One region of the Streptomyces sp. TS71-3 genome, then DNA from elsewhere that is predicted to be linked to it. Evidence: riboswitches for the same ligand, from Rfam matches in the RefSeq annotation. Region 1 holds a riboswitch; each other region holds the start of a gene.
What was found. A riboswitch is a leader RNA that binds a small molecule or an ion and turns the genes downstream of it on or off. The one in region 1 is predicted to bind cobalamin.
Positions count from the first base shown of each region.

Region 2: it holds a riboswitch for cobalamin, as region 1 does, so the genes downstream of both, Sm713_RS27600 (CbtB domain-containing protein) here and cobN (cobaltochelatase subunit CobN) in region 1, are expected to answer to the same signal.
Region 3: it holds a riboswitch for cobalamin, as region 1 does, so the genes downstream of both, Sm713_RS19510 (cobalamin biosynthesis protein) here and cobN (cobaltochelatase subunit CobN) in region 1, are expected to answer to the same signal.
Region 4: it holds a riboswitch for cobalamin, as region 1 does, so the genes downstream of both, Sm713_RS33190 (ABC transporter substrate-binding protein) here and cobN (cobaltochelatase subunit CobN) in region 1, are expected to answer to the same signal.

Region 1 is NZ_BNEL01000003.1:1,083,769-1,090,748, reverse strand. It holds gene Sm713_RS29035 (DUF4037 domain-containing protein) at 1-624, shown strand, start outside; gene Sm713_RS29030 (hypothetical protein) at 740-1,162, opposite strand; gene cobN (cobaltochelatase subunit CobN) at 1,325-5,077, opposite strand; cobalamin riboswitch at 5,108-5,255, opposite strand; gene Sm713_RS29020 (M1 family metallopeptidase) at 5,493-6,977, shown strand.
Region 2 is NZ_BNEL01000003.1:748,739-755,718, forward strand. It holds gene Sm713_RS27575 (hypothetical protein) at 1-409, shown strand, start outside; gene Sm713_RS41760 (DUF4360 domain-containing protein) at 593-832, shown strand; gene Sm713_RS27580 (molybdopterin-dependent oxidoreductase) at 738-1,253, opposite strand; gene Sm713_RS27585 (SDR family NAD(P)-dependent oxidoreductase) at 1,414-2,082, opposite strand; gene Sm713_RS27590 (antibiotic biosynthesis monooxygenase) at 2,297-3,004, opposite strand; gene Sm713_RS27595 (CbtA family protein) at 3,615-4,355, opposite strand; gene Sm713_RS27600 (CbtB domain-containing protein) at 4,427-4,660, opposite strand; cobalamin riboswitch at 4,697-4,831, opposite strand; gene Sm713_RS27605 (class I SAM-dependent methyltransferase) at 5,196-6,002, shown strand; gene Sm713_RS27610 (HhH-GPD-type base excision DNA repair protein) at 6,175-6,741, shown strand.
Region 3 is NZ_BNEL01000001.1:4,813,764-4,820,743, forward strand. It holds gene Sm713_RS19500 (putative cobaltochelatase) at 1-2,211, opposite strand, end outside; gene Sm713_RS19505 (cobyric acid synthase) at 2,274-3,785, opposite strand; partial or broken gene Sm713_RS19510 (cobalamin biosynthesis protein) at 4,058-5,029, opposite strand; cobalamin riboswitch at 5,083-5,241, opposite strand; gene Sm713_RS19515 (class II aldolase/adducin family protein) at 5,567-6,310, shown strand; gene Sm713_RS19520 (S9 family peptidase) at 6,511-6,980, shown strand, end outside.
Region 4 is NZ_BNEL01000003.1:2,130,933-2,137,912, reverse strand. It holds gene Sm713_RS33200 (ATP-binding cassette domain-containing protein) at 1-782, opposite strand, end outside; gene Sm713_RS33195 (ABC transporter permease) at 779-1,726, opposite strand; gene Sm713_RS33190 (ABC transporter substrate-binding protein) at 1,740-3,272, opposite strand; cobalamin riboswitch at 3,382-3,563, opposite strand; gene Sm713_RS33185 (PepSY domain-containing protein) at 3,829-5,283, shown strand; gene Sm713_RS33180 (DUF5134 domain-containing protein) at 5,280-5,966, shown strand; gene Sm713_RS33175 (copper chaperone PCu(A)C) at 6,130-6,660, opposite strand; gene Sm713_RS33170 (cation-translocating P-type ATPase) at 6,654-6,980, opposite strand, start outside.

The DNA.
Region 1 (6,980 bases):
GTGACGGGCGGGGCGGTGTTCCACGACGGGCTCGGCGAGCTGGAGCCTGCGCGTGCCGCGCTCGCCTGGTATCCCGAGGACGTCTGGCGGTACCTGCTGGCCTGCCAGTGGCAGCGGATAGCGCAGGAGGAGGCGTTCGTCGGCCGGTGCGGCGAGGTCGGCGACGAGCTCGGCTCGGCCGTCGTCGCGGCCCGGCTGGTCCGCGACCTGATGCGGCTCTGCCTGCTGATGGACCGCCGCTACCCGCCCTACGGCAAGTGGCTGGGCAGCGCCTTCGCCCGCACCGCCGCCGCGCCCCGGCTCACCGCCGACCTGACGGCCGTGCTCGCCGCCGCCGAGTGGCAGGCGCGGGAGGCGCACCTGTGCCGGGCCTACGAGACGGTGGCCCGCGCGCACAACGCGCTCGGGCTCACCGCACCGCTCGACCCCGCCGTCCGCCCCTTCCACGACCGGCCGTTCCAGGTACTGGACGCGGGACGGTTCCGGGCGGCGCTGGCGGACGGCATCGTGGACCCGGCCGTGCGCCGGCTGCCCGCCACCGGGGGCGTCGAGCAGTTCGTGGACGGCACCGACGCCCTCGGCTCGGACGACGTCCGGTCGGCTCTCCGCGTCCTCTTCGAGTGAGGGGGCCGGGCAGCAGTGAGGGGGCCGGTCCCGGCTGCGGGAGTCGGTCCCGGGTGACGGGTTGCCGGTCCCGGGTGCGGGTTGCCGGTCCCGGGTGCGGGTGTCGGTCCCGGGGTCAGAACCCGCGGAAGACGCCGTCCTCCTCCGCGGCGTCGACGAACTCGCTCCAGTCCATGTTGGCCAGGGAGATGTTGTTCTCGATCGACCACAGCTCCTCGGCTATGACGCGCAGCTCGCCGTGATCCCCCTCCCCTTCGTCCTCGTCCCAGTACCGCAGCACGGTGAGCAGCGGCATCCCCGGCGCCGTGAGGGCGGTCCTGTCGGCGACGATCAGCAGGCGCTTGTCGGGCGCCAGCGCGAGGAGCTGCTCCGCGGTCAGGTCGCCGTGGTCGGGATCGTCCACGACGTGGACGTACGCGAGGAAGTCGTCCTCGCTCGGCGTCTCGACCGCCGTCCGCAGCGCCTGCCAGGCCGCCTCGTCGGAGAAGTCGGTGCGGATCAGCAGGGTTTCGTCCGTCTGCGGCAAGCTCTTCAACACGATCTCTCCCTCAGTGCGCACGGCGACTCAACGGGCCGGCCCGCGCCGGCCCGTCGCACCATCTGAGAGGGAAGGTATCCGCCGGGTCGGACAGTCCGGCTCAGGCAGCCCAGCTCGGAGCCCGGCTCGGGCAGTCGCCCAAGCCCTCCGCGCTCACCCGTCCTACGAGCCCCCGGCCCCCTCCGCGTCCTCCGTGCCCTCCTCCAGTGACGCCTCCGCCTCCAGGAACGCCTCCCGGAGGGCCGCGAGGACCGCCGGGTCCGGCTTGGACCACATGCCGCGGGACTCTGCCTCCAGGAGGCGTTCCGCGATGCCGTGCAGGGCCCAGGGGTTGGCGTCCTGGAGGAACGCGCGGTTCTCCGGGTCCAGGACGTACGTCTCGGTGAGCTTGTCGTACATCCAGTCGGCGACCACGCCCGTCGTCGCGTCGTAGCCGAAGAGGTAGTCGACGGTGGCGGCCAGCTCGAAGGCGCCCTTGTAGCCGTGCCGGCGCATCGCCTCGATCCACTTCGGGTTGACCACCCGGGCGCGGAATACCCGCGAGGTCTCCTCGGTGAGGGTGCGGGTGCGCACCGTCTCGGGGCGGGTGGAGTCGCCGATGTACGCCTCGGGGGCGTCGCCGGTGAGCGCGCGGACGGCGGCGACCATGCCGCCGTGGTACTGGAAGTAGTCGTCGGAGTCGGCGATGTCGTGCTCGCGGGTGTCGGTGTTCTTCGCGGCCACCGCGATCCGCCGGTACGCCGACTCCATCTCGGTGCGCGCCGGGCGCCCTTCGAGCCCGCGGCCGTACGCGTAGCCGCCCCACACGGTGTAGACCTCGGCGAGGTCCGCGTCCGTGCGCCAGTCGCGGGAGTCGATGAGCTGGAGCAGGCCCGCGCCGTACGTGCCGGGGCGGGAGCCGAAGATGCGGGTGGTGGCGCGCCGTTCGTCGACGCCTGCCGCCAGGTCGGCGCGGGTGTGGGCGCGCACGTGGTTCTGCTCGTCCGGCTCGTCGAGGGAGGCCGCCAGCCGTACCGCGTCGTCGAGGACGGCGACGGTGCCCGGGAACGCGTCCCGGAAGAAGCCCGAGATGCGCAGGGTGACGTCGATGCGGGGGCGGCCGAGGTCGGCGAGCGGCACCGGCTCCAGGCCGGTGACCCGCCGCGACGCGTCGTCCCACACCGGGCGCACCCCGAGCAGCGCCAGCGCCTCCGCGACGTCGTCGCCCGCGGTGCGCATCGCGCTGGTGCCCCAGAGCGACAGGCCCACCGACGTCGGCCAGGCGCCGCCGTGGTCGGCGCGGTAGCGCTCCAGGAGGGAGTCCGCGAGGGCCTGGCCGGTCTCCCACGCGAGGCGGGACGGGACCGCCTTCGGGTCGACGGAGTAGAAGTTGCGGCCCGTCGGGAGCACGTTCACCAGGCCGCGCAGCGGCGAGCCTGAGGGGCCCGCGGGCACGAAGCCGCCGTTCAGGGCGTGCAGGGTGCGGTCCAGTTCGTCGGTGGTGGCGGCGAGCCGGGGCACCACCTCGCGGGCCGCGAAGAGCAGGATGCCCGCGACGGCCGCCGGTTGGCCCGCGGACACCCCGGGGACGGCCGCCTCGTCCCAGCCCGCGTCCTCCATCGCCTGGACGAGCGCGCGGGCACGCTCCTCGGCGGCGTCGGCCGCGCCGCGGGTCGCCGCGGACTCGTCGAGGCCGAGCGCCTCCCGCAGGCCGACAAGTGCCTCGCTGCCGCCCCAGATCTGCCGGGCCCGCAGGATCGCGAGCACCAGGTTGACCCGGTCGGCGCCGGCCGGCGGCGCGCCCAGCACGTGCAGGCCGTCGCGGATCTGCGCGTCCTTGATCTCGCAGAGCCAGCCGTCCACGTGCAGGATCAGGTCGTCGAAGCCCTCGTCGTCCGGGCGGTCCACGAGGCCCAGGTCGTGGTCGAGGCGGGCGGCCTGGATCAGGGTCCATATCTGGGCGCGGATCGCGGGCAGCTTCGCCGGGTCCATCGCGGCGATCTGCGCGTGCTCGTCGAGGAGCTGTTCCAGGCGGGCGATGTCGCCGTAGGAGTCCGCGCGGGCCATCGGCGGCACGAGGTGGTCGACGAGGGTGGCGTGCGCGCGGCGCTTGGCCTGGGTGCCCTCGCCCGGGTCGTTCACCAGGAACGGGTAGACGAGCGGCAGGTCGCCGAGCGCGGCGTCCGGCGCGCACGCCGCGGACAGGCCCGCGTTCTTGCCGGGCAGCCACTCCAGGTTGCCGTGCTTGCCCAGGTGGATCACGGCGTCGGCGCCGAAGCCGCCGTCCGCGGCGCGCGCTCCGAGCCACCGGTAGGCGGCCAGGTAGTGGTGCGAGGGCGGCAGGTCGGGGTCGTGGTAGATCGCGATGGGGTTCTCGCCGAAGCCGCGGGGCGGCTGGATCAGGATGAGGACGTTGCCGTGCCGCAGTGCGGCCAGCACGATGTCCCCGGCGCCGTCCGCGCCGTCCGCCCCGGCCCGGCTGCGGTCGACGAACATCTCCCCCGGCGGCGGCCCCCAGTGCCGCTCCACCGCGCCGCGCAGCTCCTCGGGGAGCGTGGCGTACCAGCGCCGGTAGTCGGCGGCCGGGATGCGGACGGGGTTGCGGGCCAGCTGCTCCTCCGTCAGCCAGTCCTGGTCGTGGCCGCCCGCGTCGATCAGTGCCCGGATCAGCTCGTCTCCGTCGCCGGAGGCGAGCCCCGGCACGGCGGGGGCGCCCGTCTCTGGGTCCGGCTCGCCGAGATCGTACCCGTCCTCCACCAGCCTGCGCAGCAGCGCGACCGCGGAGGCCGGGGTGTCGAGGCCGACGGCGTTGCCGATCCGGGAGTGCTTCGTCGGGTACGCCGACAGGACCAGCGCGAGGCGCTTGTCCGCCGCCGGGATGTGCGCGAGGCGCGCGTGCCGCACGGCGATCCCGGCGACCCGCGCGGCGCGCTCCGGGTCGGCGACGTACGACGGCAGCCCGTCCTCGTCGATCTCCTTGAACGAGAACGGCACCGTGATCAGCCGCCCGTCGAACTCGGGCACCGCGATCTGGCTCGCCGCGTCGAGCGGGGAGACCCCTTCGTCGTTCTCCTCCCACGCTTCCCGCGGGCTCGTCAGGCAGAGCGCCTGGAGGACCGGCACGTCAAGACCGGCCAGCGCGCCCGCGTCCCACGCGTCATCGTCCCCTCCCGCCTGCGCCTCGGCGGGCCTGCTGCCGCCGGCGGCGAGCACGGTCGTGACGATGGCGTCGGCGGCTCGCAGCTCGTCGATGAGCTCCGGTTCCGGGGAGCGCAGGGAGGCGACGTAACGGGGGAGGGGGCGGGCGCCGGCGTCCTCGATCGCGGTGCACAGCGCCTCGACGAAGGCGGTGTTGCCGCTCATGTGGTGGGCGCGGTAGTAGAGGACGGCGACGGTGGGGGCGGGGGCCGCTCCGGTTCCGGTCGACGGGGCGGTTCCGGTCGCCGGGGTGCCGGGGGTGCGGGGCGTGCGCTCCAGCGGGCCCCAGGTGGGGGCGGGCGCGGGCGGTTCGAAGCCGTGGCCGGTGAGCAGGACGGTGTCGGAGAGGAACCGGGCCAGCTGCTCCAGGTTGCCCGGGCCGCCGTGCGCGAGGTAGGCGTGCGCCTCGGCCGCGATGCCGATGGGAACCGTGGAGGCGGCCATGAGCTGGGCGTCCGGGGCCTGCTCGCCGGTGAGGACGACGACGGGGAGCCGGCGGACGGCGTCCCCCTCCGCGCCGGAGTCCGCGCCGCCCGCGCCGAGGAGCAGGTCGAGCCCGTCCTGCCAGGCGCGGATGCCGCCGAGGAGGCGGACGACCACGAGGTCGGCGCCGTCCAGGAGGGCGGGCAGGTCACCGAGGGGCAGCCGGGTCGGGTTCGCGTACCGGTACGGGACGGGGCCGGCGGCGGCGCGGGCGCTGAGCAGGTCCGTGTCGGAGGTCGACAGCAGCAGGATCATGCGGGGCCTTCCTCGGGGTGTCCACGCCCCGGGTGGTCGTGAGGACGGCGGGAGTTCCTGACTCACCCGGCCCGGGGTCACCCCGGACCGCGCTCACAGTGGCGGGACCGCGCCGGATTCACACCGGCTTCCTCCCTCGGACCCTCATCAAGGGCCCGCGCCGTCTCGGTCACCCGAATGGTACGGGGCGCCGGGGCACCTGCGGTGGGCTCTTCCCGGCCCGCACCCTCACCGCCGTACTCGCGACCCTGCGGCCGGGTCCGTCGCGCGGCCTCTTCGTCCCGCCCTTACCGGGGCCGAACAGCATGCTGACAGCTCGCTGACATGGAGGCGCCATTGTCGTGCGCGACCGCTCTGACCACGAGAAGGGCCCCGTATGAAGTCTGGTCGAACGCCACCGCCGGGGAGGACGACCGTGCCTGGGATCCGCCGGGCCGACCCCGCCTGCCGGACCGACCGCGCCCGCCGCGCCCGCGGTGCCCGCCGTGCCCGCGGCCTCGGCATCGCCGCCGTTCCGCTGGCCGCGGTCGGCGCCCTCCTGCTGGGGGGCGTGCCCGCCGCGGCGGTCATCGGGGGCCCTGGCGCCGGTGATCCGTACTTCCCCGACGACGGCAACTCCGGTTACGACGTGACGCACTACGACGTCCGTCTCGGCTACGACCCCGCACACCCCGGCCACCTGGACGGCGACACGACCGTCTCGGCGCTGGCCACCGACGACCTGGACCGTTTCGACCTCGACCTCAAGGGCTTGAAGGTCGCCGAGGTCCTCGTCGACGGGCACCCGGCGCGGGCGGTGGAGCGCGCGGGCGACCACGAGCTGGTCGTCACGCCCTCCGGGCGGCTGCGCCGCGGCCAGGAGTTCACCGTCCGCGTCCGCTACTCCGGCAAGCCCGACGCCGAGGGCTGGCATACCCTTCAGGACGGCGGCGCCGACGCGCTGGGCGAGCCGCACGGGGCGAGTTCGTGGTTCCCGGGCAACGACCACCCCTCCGACAAGGCGACCTTCGCCCTGACCGCCACCGTCCCCACGGGCTGGACGGCGATCGGCAACGGCAGGCCGGGGCCGACCACGGTCGACGGCGGGCTCACCACGTACCGGTGGTCCGAGGACCGGCCCATGGCCACGTACCTCGCGACGGTCGCGATCGACAGGTTCACGGTCCAGAGGTACTCGCTGGCCGACGGGACACCCGTCGTCGACGCCTACAGCCCGGGCGCGCTCGTCGATCCCGGGACGCCGAAGCTACAGGCCGAGGTGATCTCCTTCCTCTCCTCGGAGTTCGGGCCCTACCCCTTCGACTCCGCCGGCGGCATCGTGGTCAGCGGCCTCAGCGATCCGAACGCGCCGATAGACCTGGAGACGCAGGGCCGGCCCACCTACAGCGGCGGCATGTTCGACGCCTCGATGGCCCACGAGATCACCCACCAGTGGTTCGGCGACAGCGTCTCGTTCAGTGACTGGCGCGACGGGTGCATCGCCGAGTGCGTGGCGCAGTACGCGAACCAGCTCTGGAACGAGCACGAGGGGATGGATCTCGACGCCGACTTCTACGAGGCCGTCCTCAAGGACAACCTCGACGATCCGTCCTTCTGGAACGTCCCGCTCTACGACGCCGGTGCGGGCCACGAGTTGGATCCTGCCCTCTACGACAAGGGCTCGCTGATGATGCACGCGCTGCGGCGCACCGTGGGCGATGCGGATTTCTTCGCGACCCTCAAGGGCTGGACCTCCCGGTACCGCTACGGCAACGCGTCCTGGCCCGATTTCGAACGGCTCGCGTCCGAGGTGTCCGGCACGGACCTCGGCGGGTTCTTCGCGGCGTGGGCGCATGGCACGACGGTGCCGCCCGACACGTACCTGTACCCGGGAAGCCTCGCTGAGTTCCGGACCCCCTAGGTC
Region 2 (6,980 bases), 340 kb from region 1:
CTGGTCGTCGAGCATGGACTCGGTCCTGCTGTGGAGCTGGAAGTCGGGGCTCGACCTCCAGACGGTGGCCAAGGAACTCGGCCTGGACGTGCGGACCCTGCTGCTCCGGGTACAGGTGCTCGCCGACGACGGGCTGCTCTCGCCGGGCGCGTCCTCCGCGTCGGCCGGCACGCCGTCCGACTACACGAGAGGCGAGTACACGAGAGGCGAGTACGCCAGATCGGACTATCCGAGGGGCGACTACACGAGAGGCGACTACACGAGGGGCGACTACGCCCGGACCGAGTACCAGAGCCCACCCCCCGCGGACCACCGCCGCCGCTCGGGCCGCCACCGCCGCCACCACAGCGAGGCCTACACGGCCTTCTTCAGCCCGACCACCACGTTCCCCTCCTACTCGCAGCACTGAACCTGAGCGAAAGCTTTCTGCCGACGCCGCGGCCGACACCCCGGCCGGCGCCCCCGGGTCCCTGACGCCCCCATGCCGCCGACAGGCGAAGCCCCCCGCCCCCTCCAGGGCCGGCGGGTGATGAGCGACGTCTCGCGCGCCCCCCCTGCTCAGGCACGGCAACGCCCAGGGAACCCGACACCTATGGCCGGTTCGAGGACGAACCCGACCGAGCCCCAGAAGAACCCGACCGAGCCCCAAGAGAACTGCCGGCTCAACCTGGCCGTGAAGGCCCCGAAGGACTTCACCCACGCCGTCGCCGGCCTGGACTACCGCGACTGCGCGTCCCTCAGACGACGGCCGCGCGGTCCTGCTCCGGCCCGGCCCCGTCCGCACCCGGGTCGGGGACGGAACGGGGCCAGGTGCCGATCCACACCTGCGTGATGGCGCTGACGTACCGGGCCCCGCAGCGGTCCGACGGGACGACGAGCTGGCTGCCGTCCGCGTCCAGCGGGTGGCCGTCCATCCTGGTGGCCAGCAGCACCGGGGCGTCGCAGAAGTCGGCGTCTATCTCCGCCCAGGAGAGCAGCGCCTGGTGGCCGTCGCCGCCGGTGACGGCGAGCAGGAAGCGGGAACGGTCCTTGCGGCGCCGGACGTCGAAGACGGGACCGGCGTCGAGGGCGACCTCCCGCAGCAGCGGGCCCTCGAACGTGTGGTGCTGCGGGCCGTTCGTGGCGCAGTCGAAGACCACCGCCGCACGGTGCTGGCGCCAGCGCGTGCGCAGGTCCCCGACGGAGAGCTGCGCGGGCCGGTGCAGTTCGCCGCAGAGCGAGAACAGGCTGCTTCGCGTGCCGAGTCGGTTCATCCGACCGCCCCCTCAAGGTGTCACCCGTGTCATGCCCCTTCCCGGACACCAGGGAACCTCAAAAGCGAGCCGGACGCCATGCTTCGCTTGCATTCGATGGCCGAAGAGCGCCCTTCACCTTGCAGATGCCGTGCAGAGGGAGAGTGGCCGCCGGGCGCCGTCAGCCCTCGTCGAGTTCCTCCGCGAAGTGCCGGAACCCCTGGCGGCCGGCGTGCATGCTCCACAGTGTCTGGGCGAGCACGGCCGGGTCCTTCCTCGGGTGCCCGGGGGTGATCGCGCCGGGGATGACGAGCTGCGCGACGTGGATGCCCGCCCCGGCCAGCTCCTCGTGGAGCATCTGGGCGAACGCGCTCTCGGCGGCGAACGCGATCGAGGTGCCCGCGAGGTGCGGCCGGGGCCGCACGGCGGTGCCGCCGTTGACGAAGAGGACGGTGCCGCGGCCCAGCGTCCGCATGCCGGGCAGCACCTGGTGCACGGCGGCGACGGGGCCGAGGACGGAGAACTCGATCGGGCCCACCAGGTCGGCGGGGGTGGTCTCCAGCAGCGGCCGCATGAAGTCCTTCTGCGGCAGCGGGCTGTACTGCATCACCTCGATCGGACCCAGCGTCTCGGTGGCGTCCTCCAGGGCCGCGGAGAGGGCGGCCGGATCGCGCGCGTCCGCGGCGAAGGCGCGCGCGGTCACCCCGTCGGCGGTGAGGGCGGCGGCGAGCGCGTCGCCCCGCTCCTGGTTGCGGGAGATGAGCGCGACGTCGAGGCCCTGCCCCCCGAACTGCCGGGCGACCGCGGCGCCGAGGCCCGGTCCCGCTCCGATGATGGCGATGGTGGTCATGACCGCTCCTGGGTACGTCGGGTGCCGGGCACGGGGCACGGGGCACACGGCGCCACGGCGCATAGCGCGCGGCGCACGGCCTGCGCGCCCCCGTGCAGTCTCGCAGTACGCCCCCGGTGCGCCCGGGAAGACAGGGCCACGTCCGGGCCGGAGGGTTGCGGCCGGGGGTTGAGGCCCGGGGGCAGGGCTACGCCCCGGCCGGGGGTCCCGGCGGTCACGGGTGGCGGAACCGGCCGGTCGTATGCCGGTGCGGGGAGAAGCGGCGGATCGTCGTCCGCGCCGGGCCGGGCCAGGACCCGGGGTCGGGATGCCCGGAGCTGTCGGCTCCCGCCGGTGCGGTGCCCTGCTCCCGCGCCGCCGCGCCGCCCTGCTCGCGCGCCGCTCCGGGTACCGACGCGGCGCGGTGCTCGTCGTGCGAGGTCCACTCGGCGTAGTTGAGCACCCGTGAACCGTCGGCGCTGACGTGGAAGTGCGTGGAGATCAGGCCGGGCGGCGGACCCGACGCCGGCAGCGCGAACGTCGCGTCCACCCACTGCCGGGCCCGCACCAGGTCGGGCGCGTCGAACTCGTGGCCGACCAGCACGATGCAGCCGGGGATCCGGCGCAGCCCGAACTGCCTGCCGCGGCAGCGCAGATACGGCACCGTGCCCACCCACTGGGTGCCCGGCACCGCTTCGGTGACCTGCTCGGCCAGCCGCGGTTCCGAGGAGGCGGCGAAGGCGCGCGCCGCGTCGTCGTTCGCCCACTGCGAGAGCTGGGCGACCCACGGCCCGTCCGCGCCGGTCAGGCACGACCGGGAGAGCAGTCCCCCGGGCCAGCGCCCCGCCCAGGTACCGGCCACCGCGTCGGCCACGACTTCCTGCCTGCCCGGCGGTGCGGCCCACTCGCTGAGCAGGGTGACCCCGGCCTCGGGACGGCTCATGTCCGGCACCGCACCACGGCCGTGTTCCATCGCGGTTCCCACTCCCCTCGGAGGCCTCCTGTCCAGTGGGTACCCGCCTGGGCGCGGCCGACCCGGTCCCAGGGCCCGGAGAAGGCCGGGACGGCATCTGCGGACCCCGGTGATCTGACAGCCCCGTCGTGGCTCTCCTCTTGGGCGCACCAGCGCCCACCTGGGCCCCGAAGGGGCGCGGGGAGCTGCGCGAGCGACCAACCACCCGCCGGTGGTCCGGGCACGACGGAGACTGCCCCCTCGGGACGGCGGCGATCCAACGGTTTCGTCGTGGCTGGTCGCTCCCCCACTGCCTTGAGGACGTGGGAGGTGCCCCCATCCCCGCGCCCCTAATCCCGCCGGCCCACGGCCGCAAAGGCGCCCCGAAAGGGGCGCGGGGAACGGCGCGAGCAACCACCACCGGCCGGTGGTCCGGACACGACCGAAACAGCCCCCTCGGGACGGTGACGACCTGACGGTCTCGTCGTGGCTCCCCTCTTGAGCGCGCTCCAGCGCCCCCAAAGGGGCGCGGGGAACGGCGCGGGAACGGCGCGAGCAGCCCCCACCGACCGGCGGTCCGGAGGCAACCGGAACAGCCCCGTCAGGACGGTTCCGCTCCGACCGCCGAATCGTGGCCGCCCCGGCCACCCACCCGGCGCCCCGCGCCCCGCAACACCCGTTCCGACAGCTCGCCGAAGATCAGCCCGAACGCCGTCCACAGCACGAGCTGGATCGCCAGGGCCGAGAGCCTGAACTGCCACAGCAGGCTCGCCGGGAAGTCCTTCGGCACCTCGTTGACGGCGGGCAGGAACGCGTACGCCAGCCCGACCGCGACGACGAAGCCCGCACCGGCGGCCACGGTGGCGTACCAGGTGCCGAGCCGGGGCGCGAGCCGCCGCCCGGCGATCACCGCGGCCACGGCGAGCAGCACCGCGAGCAGCATCATCAGGAAGTACAGCGCGGTCCGCTTGCCGATGGTGCCGGGGTCGCCCACGGAGGGCGGGTTGGCGGGGTACTTCAGGAACGGCACGAAGTAGACGGCGACCAGACCGGCCAGCGACACCAGCATCGCCGTGGCCCGCGGCCCGAAGCGGCCGGCGCGGCCCAGCGCGAAGCAGAACGCCAGCGCGACGATGCCGCCGAAGGCGACCCCGTACACCAGCACGCCCGTCGCCAGGCCCGCCGTCGACTGGAGCGACCGGCTGACGACCGCCATCTCGTGCTCGTGGGAGTGCGCATCCTCGAAGGCGATGGCGGAGTCGACCCGCGGCTCGCCCAGCAGGTATGCGACGACCAAGGCGAGCACGCCCGCGGCGAGACCCGCGAGCATGCCACGCACCAGAAGATTCCGGACAGCGGAGGAGTCGACTGACCGCTCGGCCGCCCGCTCGTCGGACACGGTGCCCCGGCCCGTCAGTGGCAGGGGAAGCCGAGCAGGTGACGGCCGTCGTGCACCCACTCGTGCACGTCGGTGCCCGAGAACACGGAGGTGGCGCCCTGCTCGGCGCCGACGAAGTACAGCAGGACGAGCATCAGCACGCCGAAGAAGACCGCCCAGGGGAGCACGGCCCGCACGGAGAGCTTGGGAACGGGAAGAGGCTGGGTGGTGGCCGATTCCGTGGCCGGCGATGCGATGGACTGCGCCATGATGGGACCTCCTGCGGGGAACTCGCGTCCCGATAGGTGGAGCTCGGTCGGCACGGCGGGTCTGGCTCGTCCGGTGGATGCCGGACATACAGTGGCGCGACCGCCCCGGTCTCCCACCGGGTTCCGCCGTGTCGCGTGAATATCATCGGAACCGTACCGCCCGGCCGCCCGCAGGCCAACACCCCCTTGTGCGGCTCGAACGGCCCACCGCCGCCGGGTCCGGCCACCCAACCCGCCCGTGCCAGGGGCGACTTGGGCCCCGCCCGGCGGCCGGGTACCGGCGCGAGAAGAGCACGGAGCCCCGTATGACGGTCCGCGTGACCCTTGTCTCATCCGCCGCCGGCACGGCCCTGGCCGGCGCCCGCTTCGAGGCCGGGCACCCGCTGACGCCCGCGGGCCGGGAGTCGGCGAGGGCCGCGGCGGCGGCACTGCGGGCCACCGCCGTTCCCTCGAAGCGGCGCCCCGTACCCGCCCGAGCGCCCGCCCGCCGGAAAACCGGTGGTGCCCCCCGACCACCCCTGCCACGCTCACCCGCATGACCGACCGTCCCGTGCCGACCGGCCCCGCCCGCCCTGCCGCCACCCGCTCCTTCGACGACCTGGTCGCCGAGGCCGGTGCCGTCTCCGTCGACGGGTGGGACTTCTCCTGGCTGGACGGCCGGGCGACCGAGGAGCGCCCCGAGTGGGGCTACCAGCGGCAGATCGGCGAGCGGCTGGCACGCGTGCCGTCCGCACTGGACCTGGAGACCGGCGGCGGCGAGGTGCTCGCCGGAGTGCCGCGGCTGCCGCCGCTGATGGCCGCGACGGAGTCCTGGCCGCCGAACCTCGCCAAGGCGACGGCCCTGCTGCGCCCGCGCGGCGTGGTGGTCGTCGCGGACGACGGCGAGCCGCCGCTGCCCTTCGCGGACGGCGCCTTCGACCTGGTGACCAGCCGTCACCCGGTGGCCGTCCACTGGCCGGAGATCGCCCGGGTGCTCCGCCCCGGCGGCACCTACCTCTCCCAGCACGTGGGCCCGGAAAGCGTCTTCGAGCTCGTCGAGTACTTCCTCGGGCCGCTCACGGACGAGCAGCGGCGGGGCCGGCACCCGGACGTCGCCCGCGGCGGAGCCGAGGCGGCCGGGCTGGAGGTGGTCGGCCTGAGGAACGCCCGGCTGCGGATCGAGTTCTTCGACATCGGCGCCGTCGTCTACTTCCTGCGGAAGGTGATCTGGATGGTGCCGGGCTTCACCGTCGAGGGCCACCGCGACCGGCTGCGCGAGCTGGACGCGCGGATCCGCACCGAGGGCCCCTTCGTCGCGCACTCCGCCCGCTACCTCATCGAGGCCCGCAAACCGGCAGCGTGACGCGGCGGCCGTACCCCCGAACAGCACACCCCGGCGACGACGCACCCGAACAGCGCATCACCCGCCCCGTGCACCCGAACGGCGCACCGGCGCCCCCGCTTCGGGTCCCCGCCGGGCGTGGCGCACCGCGGCGTGCGGGAGACGGGGCCGCGGTGCGGGTGATCATCGACGCATGGACGCCACCCTTCACCTCGCCCAGCGGCCCGAGGCGGACGCCCTGCTGAGCCGCAGCCCGCTGGCCGTGCTGGTCGGGATGCTGCTCGACCAGCAGATCCCGATGGAGTGGGCGTTCACGGGGCCGTACACCATCGCGCAGCGGCTCGGCACGGACGACCTCGACGCGTTCGCCATCGCCGCGCACGACCCCGACGACTTCGCCGCGCTGCTCGCCGCCACCCCCGCCGTGCACCGCTACCCGGGGTCCATGGCGACCCGCGTCCAGCGGCTCTGCCAGTACCTCGTGGAGCGGTACGACGGCCGGACCGAGGGGGTCTGGGAGGGCGCGGCGAGCGGTGCGGAGGTGCTGCGGCGGCTGGTCGACCTGCCCGGCTTCGGGCGGCAGAAGTCCCAGATCCTCCTGGCCATGCTGGGCAAGCAGCTCGGCGTCCGCCCCGAGGGCTGGAGGGAGGCGGCCGGCGCGTACGGCGAGGAGGGCGCGCACCTGTCCGCCGCCGACATCACCGGCGAGGAGTCCCTGACGAAGGTGCGCGAGCACAAGCGGGAGCTGAAGCGGAAGTGACGGCGCACATCCGGCCGTTCCGCGCGCGCCACGCCACTCCGGTGCGCCGCGCCACTCCGGTGCGCCGCGCCACTCCGGTGCGCCGCGCCACTCCGGCACGCCACGCCACTCCGGCACGCCGCGCCACTGCGGTGCGCCACGCTTCCGCGTGCGCCGGACCACTCCGGTGCGCCGGGCCCTCCCGGGTACAGCCGGGCCCGTCCACGTACGCCGGGCCCGTCCGCGTACGCCGGGAAGTT
Region 3 (6,980 bases), on a different contig from region 1:
ACGGATACGGTCGGCGCCCGCGGCGCCCTCGGTCGTCGGGGCCTGCGGTGAACGCGGCCCGGCCCCGCCCGGGACACGCGGCGGCGGTGCTGCCGCGCCGCCCGGTGCCCGCGCAGCGCCGCGGACGTCCCTGACCAGCCCGGCCAGCGCGTCCGCGCGCAGCTCCGCCAGGCTGACCGCGGCGCCGCCGAGCTGCCCGGCCAGCCGGCCGGCGAGCCCCAGCCGCACCGGCCCCGTCTCGCAGTCCACCACCACCGACGCGGTGCCGTCCGCGGCGAACAGCCCCGCGGCGCGGCCCGCCCGGCCGAGCGGATCGGCACCGCCGGTCGCCCGCCCGTCGGTGACGACCACCATCAGCGGCCGGCGCGCCGGGTCCCGCAGCCGCTCCACGCGCAGCACCTCGTGGGCACGGAGCAGCCCGGCCGCGAGCGGGGTGCGCCCGCCCGTCGGCAGCGCGTCCAGCCGGGTCGCGGCGGCGTCCACGGACGAGGTCGGCGGCAGCGCCACGTCGGCCGCCGCGGCACGGAACGTCACGAGGCCCACCTTGTCGCGCCGTTGGTAGGCGTCCAGCAGCAGCGACAGCACTGCGCCCTTCACGGCGCCCATCCGGCGCCGCGCGGCCATCGACCCGGAGGCGTCCACGACGAACAGCACGAGGTTGCCCTCGCGGCCCTCCCGCACCGCCTGCCGCAGGTCCTCGCGGCGCACCTTCAGGCCCGCGCCGGTGCGGCCGCGGGCCCGCTGGTGGGGTGCCGCGGCCCTGACGGTGGCGGCCAGGTGCAGCTTCGTCAGGGCGCCCCGCGGCTGCCGTGCCCCGGTGGTGCGGCCCTGCTCGGTGATCGCACGTGACCGCCGGCCGGCCGCGCCCTCGCCGAGCCCCGGCACCGTCAGCAGCCTGGCGCGGAACGGCTCACCGGCCCGCACCGCGGGCTGCTCGGCGGCGCCGCCTGCCGGCGGGGGGCTCTGGGCGGGGATGCCGGGCGCGTCGGACTCGGCCTCGGGCGGGGGCGCGTCCTCGCTGCGGCCGGGCGGTGGCGGCGGGCCCCCGCCGTCCGGACCGGTGGCACCGGGAGGCGTGCCGCCGCCACCGCCCCCGTCGCCGGGGCCGTCGGGATCGGGGTCGTCGTCGGTGCCGTCGTCACCGGGGTCGCCCGGCGCGCCGTCCTGCTCCGGCTGCCCTGCCTGCTGCGGCTCCTCCGGCTCGTCGTACTGCTCCAGCGTCTCGTCGAGCTTGTCCTCGTCGAGCCCGGGCGCGTCGAAGGGGTTGCGGCGGCGCCGGTGCGGCAGCGCCAGCAGCGCCGCCGTGCGGACGTCCTCCCGCAGCACCTCCGTGCGGCCGGCCCAGGCGGCGAGGGCTTTCGCGGTACGGGCCATCACGATGTCCGCGCGCATGCCGTCGACCTCGAAGGCCGCGCAGGTCGCCGCGATCTGGCGCAGCACACCGTCGCCGAGCACCACCTCGGGCAGCAGGGAGCGCGCCGCCGCGATCCGCTCCCGCAGGCGCGCCTCCTCATCCGCCCAGTGCGCCGCGAAGGACGCCGGCTCGGCGTCGTACGCGAGCCGGCGGCGCACCACCTCGACGCGCTCGTCGGGCTCCCTCGACGCGCTGACCTCCACGGTCAGGCCGAACCGGTCGAGCAGCTGCGGCCGCAGCTCGCCCTCCTCCGGGTTCATCGTGCCGACCAGCAGGAACCGGGCGGCGTGCCGTACGGAGACGCCCTCGCGCTCCACGTACGAGGCGCCCATCGCGGCGGCGTCCAGCAGCAGGTCGATGACGTGGTCGTGGAGCAGGTTGACCTCGTCGACGTAGAGGATGCCGCGGTGCGCGTCCGCGAGCAGTCCCGGCTCGAAGGCCTTCACCCCCTCCGCGAGCGCCCGTTCGATGTCCAGCGAGCCGACCACCCGGTCCTCGGAGGCGCCCACCGGAAGCTCCACCATCCGGGTCGGCCGGGCGGTGCCGGACGACTGGGTGTGGGGACCGTCCGGGCAGCGCGGGTCGGGCGCGCCGGGGTCGCAGTTGAACCGGCAGCCGGTGACGACGCGGACGTCCGGCAGCACCGCCGCGAGCGCCCGTACCGCGGTGCTCTTGGCGGTGCCCTTCTCGCCGCGCACGAGGACGCCGCCCACTTCGGGCGAGACGGCGTTCACCAGCAGCGCGAGCCGCAGGTCCGCCATGCCGACGATCGCGGTGAGCGGGTAGGGGGTCTGCACGCTGGGATCACTCCTTCTGGTGAACGCCGAGGGGCGGGGTCGTGGGGCGGGCGCCGGCGCGGTCACGGCGCGCCCGGCGGGACGAACGGCAGCCCAGGCGGCGGGCCCTCCTCGATGAGGCGCCACAGCGCGTCCGTGTCCGCGTGCTGCTCGATCAGGTCACCGAGGCGTTCGAGCTGCTCCTCGCGGAGCGCCGCGAACGCGGTGTCGGGAGCCGGCACGAAACGCCGGCCGGCGGCGGCCGCGACCGTCCGCAGGAACGCCCGCCGGAACCCGTCCGACTCCAGCGAGCCGTGCCAGTGCGTGCCCCACACCGAGCCGACCCGGCAGCCGTCGAGGAACGCCTCCCCGCCCTGCACGTCGGCGACGCCGTGGTGGATCTCGTAGCCCTCGACCTGCTCGCCGAGCGCCTGCCCGCGCGGCCGGCCGAGCGTCTTCTCCGGGACGAAGCGGACCCGCAGCGGCAGCAGGCCGAGCCCGTCGGCGGACGGCTCGCGGGACTCGACGCGCGCGGTGTCGTCGATGTGCTCGCCCAGGATCTGGAAGCCGCCGCAGATGCCCAGCACCGGCCGGCCCTCGGCGGCCCGGCGGGCCAGCGCGCCGGCGAGGCCGCGCTGCTGGAGCCAGCGCAGCGCGAGGACCGTGCCGCGGGTGCCCGGCACGATCACGAGGTCCGCGTCGGCCGTCTCCTCGGGCCGGTCCACGAACCGCACCACCACGCCGGGCTCCGCCGCCAGCGCGTCCACATCGGTGAAGTTCGACATCAGCGGCACCGCGCACACGGCGACCCGCAGCACATCCTGCCCGACCGGCCCCGCCGGTGTGCTCTCCCGGACCGTGCCGCGCAGGGAGACGCGCAGCCCGTCCTCCTCGTCGATCCCGAGACCGGTGCGGAACGGCAGCACCCCGTACGTGGACCGCCCGGTGAGGTCCCGCAGCATGTCGAGGCCGGGATCGAGCAGCGTCACGTCGCCCCGGAACTTGTTGACGAGGAATCCGGCCACCAGCTTCTGATCCGCCTTGTCCAGCAGGGCGAGCGTGCCGAAGAACGACGCGAAGACGCCGCCGCGGTCGATGTCGCCGACCACCAGCACGGGCAGCCCGGCGGCGCGGGCGAGGCCCATGTTCACGATGTCGGTGCGGCGCAGGTTGATCTCCGCGGGCGACCCGGCGCCCTCGCAGATCACGACGTCGTGCTCGGCGCGCAGCCGGTCCAGGCAGTCCAGCACGGTGCCGAGCAGCCGCTCCTGGCGCCCGCCGTGGTAGCCGCGCGCGCTCATCTCGCCGACCGGGTGGCCCATCAGCACCACCTGGCTGCGCCGGTCGCCGCCCGGCTTCAGCAGCACCGGGTTCATCAGGGCGCTCGGCTCCACCCGCGCCGCCTGGGCCTGCATCGCCTGCGCGCGGCCGATCTCGGCGCCCTCGCGGGTGACGAACGAGTTCAGCGACATGTTCTGCGCCTTGAACGGCGCTACCCGCACGCCCTGCCGCGCCAGCCAGCGGCAGATCCCGGCGGTCACCACGCTCTTGCCCGCGTCGGACGTGGTGCCGGCCACCAGCAGCCCGTGGCTCATGCGGCGGCCTGCCGCGGCCCGGCTCCGGGGCCGGCGGGGGCCGGGAGGACGCCTGACACGGCACCGGGCACGGCCCTAGGCCCTGTCGTCGAACTCCCGTCTGCCGCGCGGCGCCATGCACGCCCTCTCGCCGCACCGGGCGTAAGCCCAAGTACATCCAGTACGAGGGCTTGCACCCGGCACGCCGAGAGAATCCACCTGACGCCGCGCGGCCCGCCCTCCGTGCGAACGACGGGAGTTTGACGACAGGCCCTGGACCGCACCCGGGCGACTCCCGCCCGTCCGAGCCGGGCGCCGACCAGCACGACCAGCGCCCCCCAGCTCACCCGCCGGGACAGCCGCACCGCCCGCTCGACGTCCGCCACCGCCACGTCCCGTCCTCCGTCGCCCAGCACCGGGCGCAGCTCCGCGCGTCCCCCGTAGGACAGCGCACCGCCGAGCCGCACCCTCAGCGCCCCCGCGAACGCGGCCTCCACCACCCCGGCGTTGGGGCTCGGGTGCCGGTGCGCGTCGGCCCGCCAGACCCGCACCGCGCCGGCCGGGTCCGGGCCCAGCACCGCGGCGAGGGCCGCCGTCAGCCGGGCTCCGGGCCAGCCCACGAGGTCGTCGAGCCGGGCCGACGCCCAGCCGAACCTGCGGTACCGGGGGGACTTGTGGCCGACCATGGCGTCCAGGGTGTTGACGGCCCGGAAGCCCACCAGGCCCGGCACCCCGGCCACCGCGCCCCACAGCAGGGCGCCGACCACGGCGTCCGAGGTGTTCTCGGCGACGGACTCCACCACGGCGCGGGCGAGCTGCGCGCTGTCCAGCGCCTCGGGGTCGCGGCCGCACAGGTTGGGCAGCCGCCGCCGGGCCGCCGCGACGTCACCCGCCGCCAGCGCGGCGCCGATCGCGCGTGCTTCGCGGCCCAGCGAGGTGCCGCCGACCACGGCCCAGGTCGCGGCGGCCGTCAGTCCCGCCGTGGCGGCGGGGGAGCGGCGCGCGGCGCGGGCGGCCAGCGCGGCGAGGCCGACGGCGCCGCCGGCGCACAGCGCGGTGTGCAGGGCGCCCCAGCCCCGGTGGTCGCGCCAGAGTCGGCGTTCCACGGCGCCCGCGGCGCGCCCGAACGCGGCGACGGGGTGTCCGCGGCGCGGGTCGCCGAGCAGCAGGTCGCCAAGGAGTCCGGCGGTGGCGCCCACGGCGCCCGGGAGCGGGGCGGGGGATATGACCCCGCGTCGGGAGAAGGCCGCGTGCCGTCCCGGCATCGGTGTGTGTCCTCACTCAGGGTCCTCGCCCTGGCTCGACGGGACGACGGCGAGAGTCTCCTGGCTCCCGGATCCGCAGTTCCCCCGGCCTTCCAGCCCTCTCCCGGTGCCCTCGATGGCACTGGGAGTACTCCGAGCCGTGACGTCCGATGTGGGGGAGTGCTCCCCGGTGACAGTGGCGGGACCGCGCCGGATTCGCACCGGCTTCCTCTCCTGCCGCCGTACTTGGCCCCGGCAGTCCACCATGCCCCGAAGATCCCGTCAACCAGCCGCTGACCTGCGGCGGGAGAGTGTGCGCAGGCCCACACGGGGAGGCGGGGTGCGGGGCGGTGGTGTCGTCGTGCCGCCAGGTCGCCAGGTCGCCGGGTCAGTGGATTTATATATCGATAAAGCTCCTTGAGCTCTGCCCGCGGCGGCAGCGGTCCTCCGTGCCGATGCCGATGCCGATAGCGATACCGATAGCGATGTCGTGCCGATGCCGGAGCCGTGCCGATGCCCGAGCGGTGCCGGTGCCGGCGCGGTGGCAGGATCGTCGGCATGACGGACGAGATGGTCGATCAGCAGCCGGGTGGGAGTGCCGCCGAGGACGCCGCAGGTGGCGGTGCGGGCGACGGCGCGGGCAAGGGTGCGGAGGACGAGGCGCTGGCCCGCGCGTGGGCGGAGCTCGTCGAGGCGGCACGCAGGACCGTCGCCGACGGGCTGGTCGTCGGCACCTCCGGCAACGTCTCGGTGCGGGTCGGGGACACCGTCCTCGTCACCCCGAGCGGTGTCTCCTACGACCGGCTCACCCCGCGGGACGCCGTGGGCGTCGACCTCGACGGGCGGCAGGTGCTCGGCACCCTCGCCCCCACCAGCGAGCTGCCGATGCACCTCGCGGTCTACCGCACCACCTCAGCGGCGGCCGTGGTGCACACCCATGCCGTGCACGCCACGGCCGTCTCCACGCTCGTCCCCGAACTGCCGCTCGTCCACTACATGTCCGCCGCGCTGGGCGGCCCCGTGAGGGTCGCGCCCTACGCCCTCTACGGCACCGACGAACTGGCCCGGAACATGCTGGAAGCCCTCGACGGCCGCACCGGGTGCCTGCTCCGGAACCACGGCACCGTCACCTACGGCAGCACCCTCGACCAGGCCTACGACCGCACCGCCCAGCTCGAATGGATGTGCCGCGTCTGGCTCGCCGCGAGCGCGGTGCCGGGAATGGCGCCGAGCCTGCTGTCCACCGGGCAACTGGACGCCGTACAGGAGAAGCTGCGGGGCTACGGCCAACGGCGGGGCTGAGGCACCGCCGGCCGGGCGCCAGGCCGCCGCACGGGCCACCGTTCGCGATCCGACTCCGCATTCGGGTGGCCGTCGGCCGTCCCGACGCCGACACTGGAGCGGTGCGCATCCCCAGAACACTCGCATCGGAACCGGGGAGGACGACTCGGGCCGCCACCCATGCCCTCGCCGGCGCGGCGCGTGCGGCACGCCCGGGGCCCCTGGGCACACCGACGGCCGCGCGTGCCGCCGCGGCCGCCGTCACCGCCGCGGTGGGCGCCGGCGCCGCAGCGATCGCCGCGGGGCGGTGGGCGGGCGGCGCGGCCCTGAGGATCAGCCCCGGCCGGCCGCTGCCCACCGAGCCCAGACTCACCGTGCACGACGTCACCGCCGACCGGATCGCCCTCACCCGCGGCTTCGCCTCCGGGCGGCCCGGGGTGTACGGACTCGTCGACGGCTCGGCCAGGGGCGTCCACGCGGTCGTCGGCCCCCTCGACGAGGCGGCGGAGCACACCCCCGACACGGTGGTCCGCCGGCTCGAACGCGTCACCCGCGGCACCCTGGAACCGGGCGCGAGGGTGTGGCTCACCCCCCAGGTGCACACCGGCGACCCGCGCTCCGCGCTGGGCCTCGACTACACCGAGACCGACGTCCCGTCCGAGCTGGGCCCGCTGCCCGCCTGGTTCGTCCC
Region 4 (6,980 bases), 1.0 Mb from region 1:
ACGCACACTGCGGTGAGCAGCCCGGCCGGTACGAGGACGGCAACCGGCTGGAGGAAGAGCGCGTCGGTGTTCCGCTCGATGAGCACCGCCCAGTCGCTCGCGTCGGACGGCAGGCCGAGCCCGAGGAAGTTCGCGGAGGCCAGCAGGTAGAGGATCAGCGCGTACCTGCTGCCGGCGTCCGTGGCCAGGGGCCCGAGCGCGCAGCGTGCGACGTACCGGATCTCGATGTGGCGCCGGGGCACGCCCTGCTGGCGCATCGCCTCCACCGCCGTACGGCACCCCGGGGCGAGGGCCGCGGCGCGCACGAGCCGCGTCACGGCGGGGAGTTGGACCAGCGCCGCCGCGGCGACCAGGCTGCCCCGGTCGCTGCGTCCGGCGGCCGCGAGGCTCATCAGCAGGAGCAGGGAGGGAAGGGCGAGCAGCAGGTCGAGCCCGCGCATCACCGCCTCGTCGGCCCAGCGGCGGCGGGTGCCCGCGGCGTACAGGCCGAGGGGCAGACCCACCGCGTAGGCGGCCAGGAGGGCGGCCGTGGTCATGCCGATGACGGAGCGGCCGCCGGTGAGGACGAGCGCCAGCACGTCGCGTCCGAGGACGTCCGTGCCCAGCGGATGCCCGGTGCCGGGCGGGAGGAAGGGCGCGGCTCCCGGCGCCGTGGAGCCGGCGAACAGTGGCCCGGCGAGCGCGGCCAGCACGGGCGCTCCGAGCAGGAAACACACCAGCACGTCCACCGTGACGGCGCCGAGGCGCCCGGCGGGACGCGGGGCGGAGTAACGGCCGCTCATGCCCGTCCCTCCCGGCGGGGTGTCAGGCCCCGCACGGCGAGGTCGGCGCAGAGGTTCACCACGACGGCCGTGATCGCGAACACGAGCGCGTATCCCTGGACGGCCGGCATGTCGCGGTCCTGGACGGCGTCGACGAAGCCGGTGCCGAGCCCTCCGACGGCGAACAGCGACTCCACCACGACCGTTCCACCGAGGAGTCCGTCGACACACCGCGCGAACTGCTGCACGGCCGGCGCGAGGGTGCCCGGAAGCAGGTGCCGTAGGAGGATCGTCCGTTCGGGCACGCCCAGCAGTCTCAGGTGCGTGGCGACGGGGCCGTCGCGCTGCTCCGCGATGCCGATGCGGACCTGCCGCGCGAGGTCGCAGAGCTGGCGGCAGACCAGCACCGTCACCGGAAGGATCAACACCGCCGGCCGGGTCAGCACGTCCAGGCCCATGAGGCCGGCCGCGGTGGCGGGAAGCGCGCCCAGGTCGAGGGAGAGCCACGCGGTCAGAAGGAGGCCGAGGACGAATTCGGGCACGGCGTGCAGCGCGATCGCGGCGGCGCTCAGGCCCCGGTCGGCCGCCGACCCCTCGCGCAGGCCCGTGAGGACGCCGAGGCCGAGCGCGAGGGGGACGAGCAGCGCGAGGGCCGTGGCCGCGAGCACCGCCGTCGCCGCCAGCCGGCCGGCGATCTGCTCGGTCACCGGCATGCCCGTCACCAGCGAACGGCCCAGGTCGCCGTGGCAGAGCGCCGCCAGCCAGTGGACGAACCGCTCGGCCGCCGGACGGTCGAGCCCGAGTCCGGCGCGGGCCAGCGCCGCCTGCTGAGGGGTGCCCTGCTCCCCCAGCACCGCGTCCACGGTGTCGCCCGGCAGCAGGGACGTGAGAGCGAAGACCACGACGAGGACGACCGCGCACTGCACGGCGGCGAGACCCGTCCTCGTGACGGTGTAGCGGAGCACCGTCCCGCCGGCGTCAGGAGAGGCGGGCCCGGTCGAACCGGGCCCAGTCGCAGGAGTTGGGCGGCGCGGCCCGCAGCCCGCCGACCGAGTCGGCGTGGCCGACGATCCAGTCGCTGAAGGCCCAGACGAGCTGTCCGTCGTCCTCGCGCGCCAGCCGCTGGGCACGGGCGAGCAGTTCGAGGCGTACCGCGTCGTCCCGGGTGCCGGTGGCCTGGGCGATCAGCCGGTCGAAGGGCTTGGAGCGGTAGCCGGTGAGGTTGTCCGAGGCGCCGGTGACCAGCCTGGACCGCAGGTGGGTGATGACGGGGAGGGTGGCGGTACGGCTCTGGGCCGCCACGCCCTTCGTCTTGATCTCGCCGAAGTAGGTGCCGGCCGAGCGCGTGTGGGGCGTCACCTTCAGGCCGATGTCGCTGAGCTGGTCCGCGATCAGCGAGGAGGCGTTGCGCCAGGACGGGTCGGCGTCGCTGGTCTCCAGCGGAACCGCCAGCCCCTCGGCACCGGCCTCCTTCAGCAGGGCCCGGGCCCGGTCCACATCGCGTTGACGGGGTGGCAGGGAGTCCGGGTAGCCGTGCAGGCCCATGCCGAACAGGTCGTTGCCGGGCGTGCCCCGGCCGGAGAGCGCGACCTCCACGAGGGCCTTGCGGTCGAGGCCGAGGGTGAACGCCTCGACGAGCCGGTGGTCGTCGAACGGCGCGCGGTTCAGCCGCAGCAGGATCGCCTGCATGGTGCTCAGCCGCGTCTGGAGCAGGCTGACGCCCTTGCGCCGGGTCACCTGCGCCGCGGAGGCCCCGGACAGGTCGTGGGCGTAGTGGACCTGGCCGGAGAGCAGCGCGCCCAGCCGGGCGCGTTCGTCGTTGACGGGCACGAACTCCAGCTCGTCCATGTGCGGGCCGCCCGACCAGTGGTCGCGCCACGCGGTGAACAGCGCGTTGCCGCCGGGCCGGAACGAGCCGTAGCGGAAGGGGCCGGAGCCGATGGGACGGGTGAAGTCGGTGGTGCCCGCGGGCACGATCTCGGTTCCCGGGGCGCCGAGCGCGGTGGGGAACTCGAAGTCGGGGTCCTTCAGCACCAGGGTCAGGTCGCGGCCCTGGGCACGGCTCGCCTCGAAGTCGACGGCGGCGAAGAGCTGCTGGGAGACGGCGACGGTGGCGGGGTCGGCGATGCGGCAGTAGTTCCACAGCACGTCGGCGGCGGTGACGGGTCTGCCGTCGTGGAAGCGCGCCTCGCGCAGATGTATGTGCCAGCGGGTGCCCGAGCGGTCGCTCTCCCATGACTCGGCGAGCCGGCCCTGCACGGACATGTCGTCCTTGTAGGTGAGCACGCTGTCGTAGAGGGCCTTCGCCCGCGCCTGGTCGATGAACAGGGGCACGGTGTGCGGGTCCAGGGTCTCCTGCGAGCCCCCTGCGCTGAAGGCGGCCCGCAGCCGGGACCGGCCGGAGTCCGGGCCGCCGTCCTCGCCGCCCAGTCCACAGGCGGCGAGGGTCGTGGCGGCCGCTGCCGCTCCGGCGCCGTACAGGAGTCGCCGCCGGCCGAATGACGATGTCATCGCTTACTGAGCCTTCCCTGCTCTCGGCCGGGTCCGGGAGCAGGGAGTGGAGCGGTGCCGGCGCCATGGGCGCATCGCTATCCCCTTCCCGGGGAGTCCACGCCCCGGACGGTCCGAAGAGGCGACGGGCCAGTCTCCTGGCTGCCGGATCCACGCTCGCCCCGCCTTCCAGCCTCACGGCCGTGGCGTGTGGGGTTCGCTCCCCGGTCACAGTGGCGGGACCGCGCCGGACTTCCACCGGCTTCCTGGCTCCCGTCGCCCATGTGTACGGCTCGCATTGTGCCAGAGGCTCCGACGTGCGGTGAGGGCCCGGCGAGGAACGGGGAGCCCGCCGCGCTCCCCTGCCGCCGGTGCGCATGAGAGGCACCCGCCGGTGCCGCCCCCCGGCCCACCTCTGAGGTCGGCCGGGAAGGGCGTGCGGTTCCCGGGACTCCGATCCCGACCGCGTGGGCCTGTTCACACACCGCGGCCGGGAACCTCGCCGGCCAGGCCACCGACTGCTGAACGAGACCGGCGATCCGCGGTCGTCGCCAACGCCACAGGGAGGGCCCGCCCCATGACCACCCAGCACACCGCTCCGGCCACCACCGGAACGTCAGGGGCGTCCTCGGGCACGGCTCCGCCAGGGGCCGTTCAGGAGGGGGACCGGCCGGCACGGAACGGCGACGGGCCCGACAGCGCCCGGCCCGGCTTCTGGAACGACCTCCGCCCGGTGATGCTCCGGCTGCACTTCTACGCCGGCGTCGTCATCGGCCCGTTCCTGCTCGTGGCGGCCGTCACGGGACTGCTCTACACGGTGACGCCCCAGCTGGAGTCCGTCCTCTACCACCACGAGCTGACCGTCACGCCGCATGGCTCCGCGGACCCCCTGGCCGACCAGGTCACGGCTGCACGCAAGGCCGTGCCGGACGGCAAGCTGGTGTCGGTCAGCCCGCCCCCGGGCCCCACCGACAGCACCCGCGTCGTCTTCGACGCGCCCGGCCTGCCGGACGGCTACAACGTGACGGCCTTCGTCGATCCGTACGACCACCACGTGCTCGGGACGCTGCGCACCTACGGGCAGTGGCTGCCGGCCCGCGCCTGGCTCGACAGCCTTCACCGCACCCTGCACCTCGGGAACTTCGGGCGGAACTACAGCGAGCTCGCCGCGAGCTGGCTGTGGGTCGAAGTGCTCGGCGGGCTCGCTCTCTGGCTCGGCGCACCCGGCCCGCGGCGGGGCCTGCACCGCGGGCTGCTGCCGCGCGCCGGACGGCCGGGCCGCCGCCGCACCCTCTCCTGGCACGGCACCGTGGGCCTGTGGGTGTCCGCGGGGTTGCTCGGCCTCTCGGCCACGGGTCTGACGTGGTCGGCGCACGCCGGCGCGAACATCGGCAGGATCCAGGACGCGCTGGGCGGCGGCACCCCCGCGGTGGCCGCCGGGCCGGCCGGCCCCGGCACGGGAGGCGGCTCGGCCCGTGACGTGGGAATCGACGCGGTGGCCCGGTCCGCCCACGAGGCCGGGCTGAGCGGTCTGCTCGTCATCACACCGCCCACCGAGCGTGGCGCGGCGTACGTCGTCGAGGAGAACACCAGGTCCTGGCCCGAGAAGCAGGACTCCGTCGCCGTCGATCCGGGCACGGGCAGGGTCATCGCGACGCTCAGGTTCGCCGACTACCCGCTTCTTGCGAAGCTCACCCGGTGGGGCATCGACGCTCATATGGGGCTCCTGTTCGGGCCCGTCAACCAGATCGCGCTGGCGCTGCTGGCGGTCGCGCTCATCTCCATGGTGCTGTTGGGCTACCGCATGTGGTGGCTGCGCAGACCCACGCGGACCGGTGGTCGGGCTTTCGGGCGCCCTCCGGTCCGCGGCGCGTGGCGTCGGCTGCGCGGGAGGGTGCTGGCCCCCGCGGTGGTCGGGGCCGCCGTCCTCGGTTACTGGCTGCCTCTGTTCGGCCTGCCGCTGCTGGTGTTCCTCGCCGTGGACGTCGCGGCGGGTGCCGTGTGCCACCGCCGCGTGGCGGTCGCGCGGTGATCGCCGCGACGGGCCTGCGCTGGATCCTGACCGTCCTGTTCACCGTGCTGGCTCTGTACGCGCTGTGGCGTGCGCTGCGCTCAGACCACGCACCCCGCGCCACCCGCGCGCACGGGCCGGACGCGGTCGGGAGGGTCGGCCATCTGCTGCACGCGGTGATGGCCCTGGCCATGGGGGCGATGGTGTGGCCGTGGGGCATGTCCCTCGCCGGCGCCCCGCAGACCGTGCTGTTCGCGCTGGCCGCCGCGTGGTTCGCGGGCGCCGCCCTGGCGGCGCCGGGGTCCCGGGGCCGGTGGCGCGCCCTGCGCGGCTCGCTCCCGCACGTGGTCATGATGGCGGCGATGGCCTGGATGGCCGGCGCCATGGGCACGCTCATGCCGGCCGCCGGGACGGGCGGAGCACGCGACAGCACGAGCATGCCGGGTATGGACATGTCCGGTTCCTCCAGGGCGGGGGCCATGACGCTCAACGGCACCGGTGCGCGGCTCGCGGCCTGGGTGCTCGCCGCCGTCCTGCTGGTGCTGGCCCTGTGGTGGCTGGCGCGGGCCTTCGACACGGCCCGGCGACAGGTTCCCGACGCGCCCGGCGCCCCCGTGCCGGCCGGTGTGCACGACGCGGCGGACGCGGCCTGCCACGGCGCCATGGCACTGGGGATGGCCGTGATGTTCGTCCTGCTGGCCTGATTCCTCGTTCTCCTGTTACTCCTGTTTCTCCTGCTGGTCCGAGGCGTGTGCCGCGGGGTGGAACGCCCCGCGGCACCCTGGCAGCGCCTGCGTGCTGCCCCCGGCTGACCGGCCGGGAGCGCCGTTCGCCCCGGGTGCCCGGGGGCCCTGCCGGGCCACGCCCTCAACCGCCAGGTCGCACCACCACGGCCTCGGCCCGAACCTGTCCGCCCCGGCGCAGTCGCAGCACGAACGGGATGCGCTGGCCCAGAGCCGGACGGTGGGTGAGCTCCACCATGACGTCGGTGGCGTACGCGGTCATGCTTACCGTCCCGCCCGCCGGCACGGGAAGGGTGACGCCCATGCGCATCCGGCCGGCGTTGCCGCTCACCTCGGTGCGCGCCAGCATCGCCGTGCGGGCCGCTGGAGAGCTGACCGAGAGGACCTCGTCATCGGTGCCGCCGTCGTTGGTCAGGCGGAAAAACGCCGCGGTCATGGTGCTGTCGTCGACGAGCGGCAGCAGGACCCGGCCGTCGACGGCGCTCACGTGCGCGGGCCGCCCCGCGGCGCCGCTGTGCGCCCTCGCGCCGAGCCCGCCGAGGGCGAGGGCGCACGCGGCGACCGGAGCCGCGACCGCCATCGCCCCCGCGCGCACCCGGTCGCCGACCGCGGTGCCGGGGGAAGCACCACCCGTCCCGCCGCGTGGCGTCACCACTGCGTCCCCCTGGAGGCGCGCCCGGTCCCGGCCCGCCGCGGGGTGGGTTCCCAGGTCCGCAGGCGCAGGCTGCCGGCGACGACGAGCACCGAGCTGAGGGACATGGCTGCGGCGGCCACCATCGGATCCAGCCATCCCAGCAACGCCAGGGGCAAGGTGACGGCGTTGTAGCCGAAGGCCCAGACGAGGTTGGCCCGGACCGTCGCGAGCGTCCGGCGGGACAGCCGCACGGCGTCGACGAGCGCCTCGACGCCGTCCGGGCGCACCAGGGTCACCGCCGCCGCGCCGATGGCCGCGTCCGTGCCGTCGCCCATGGCGAT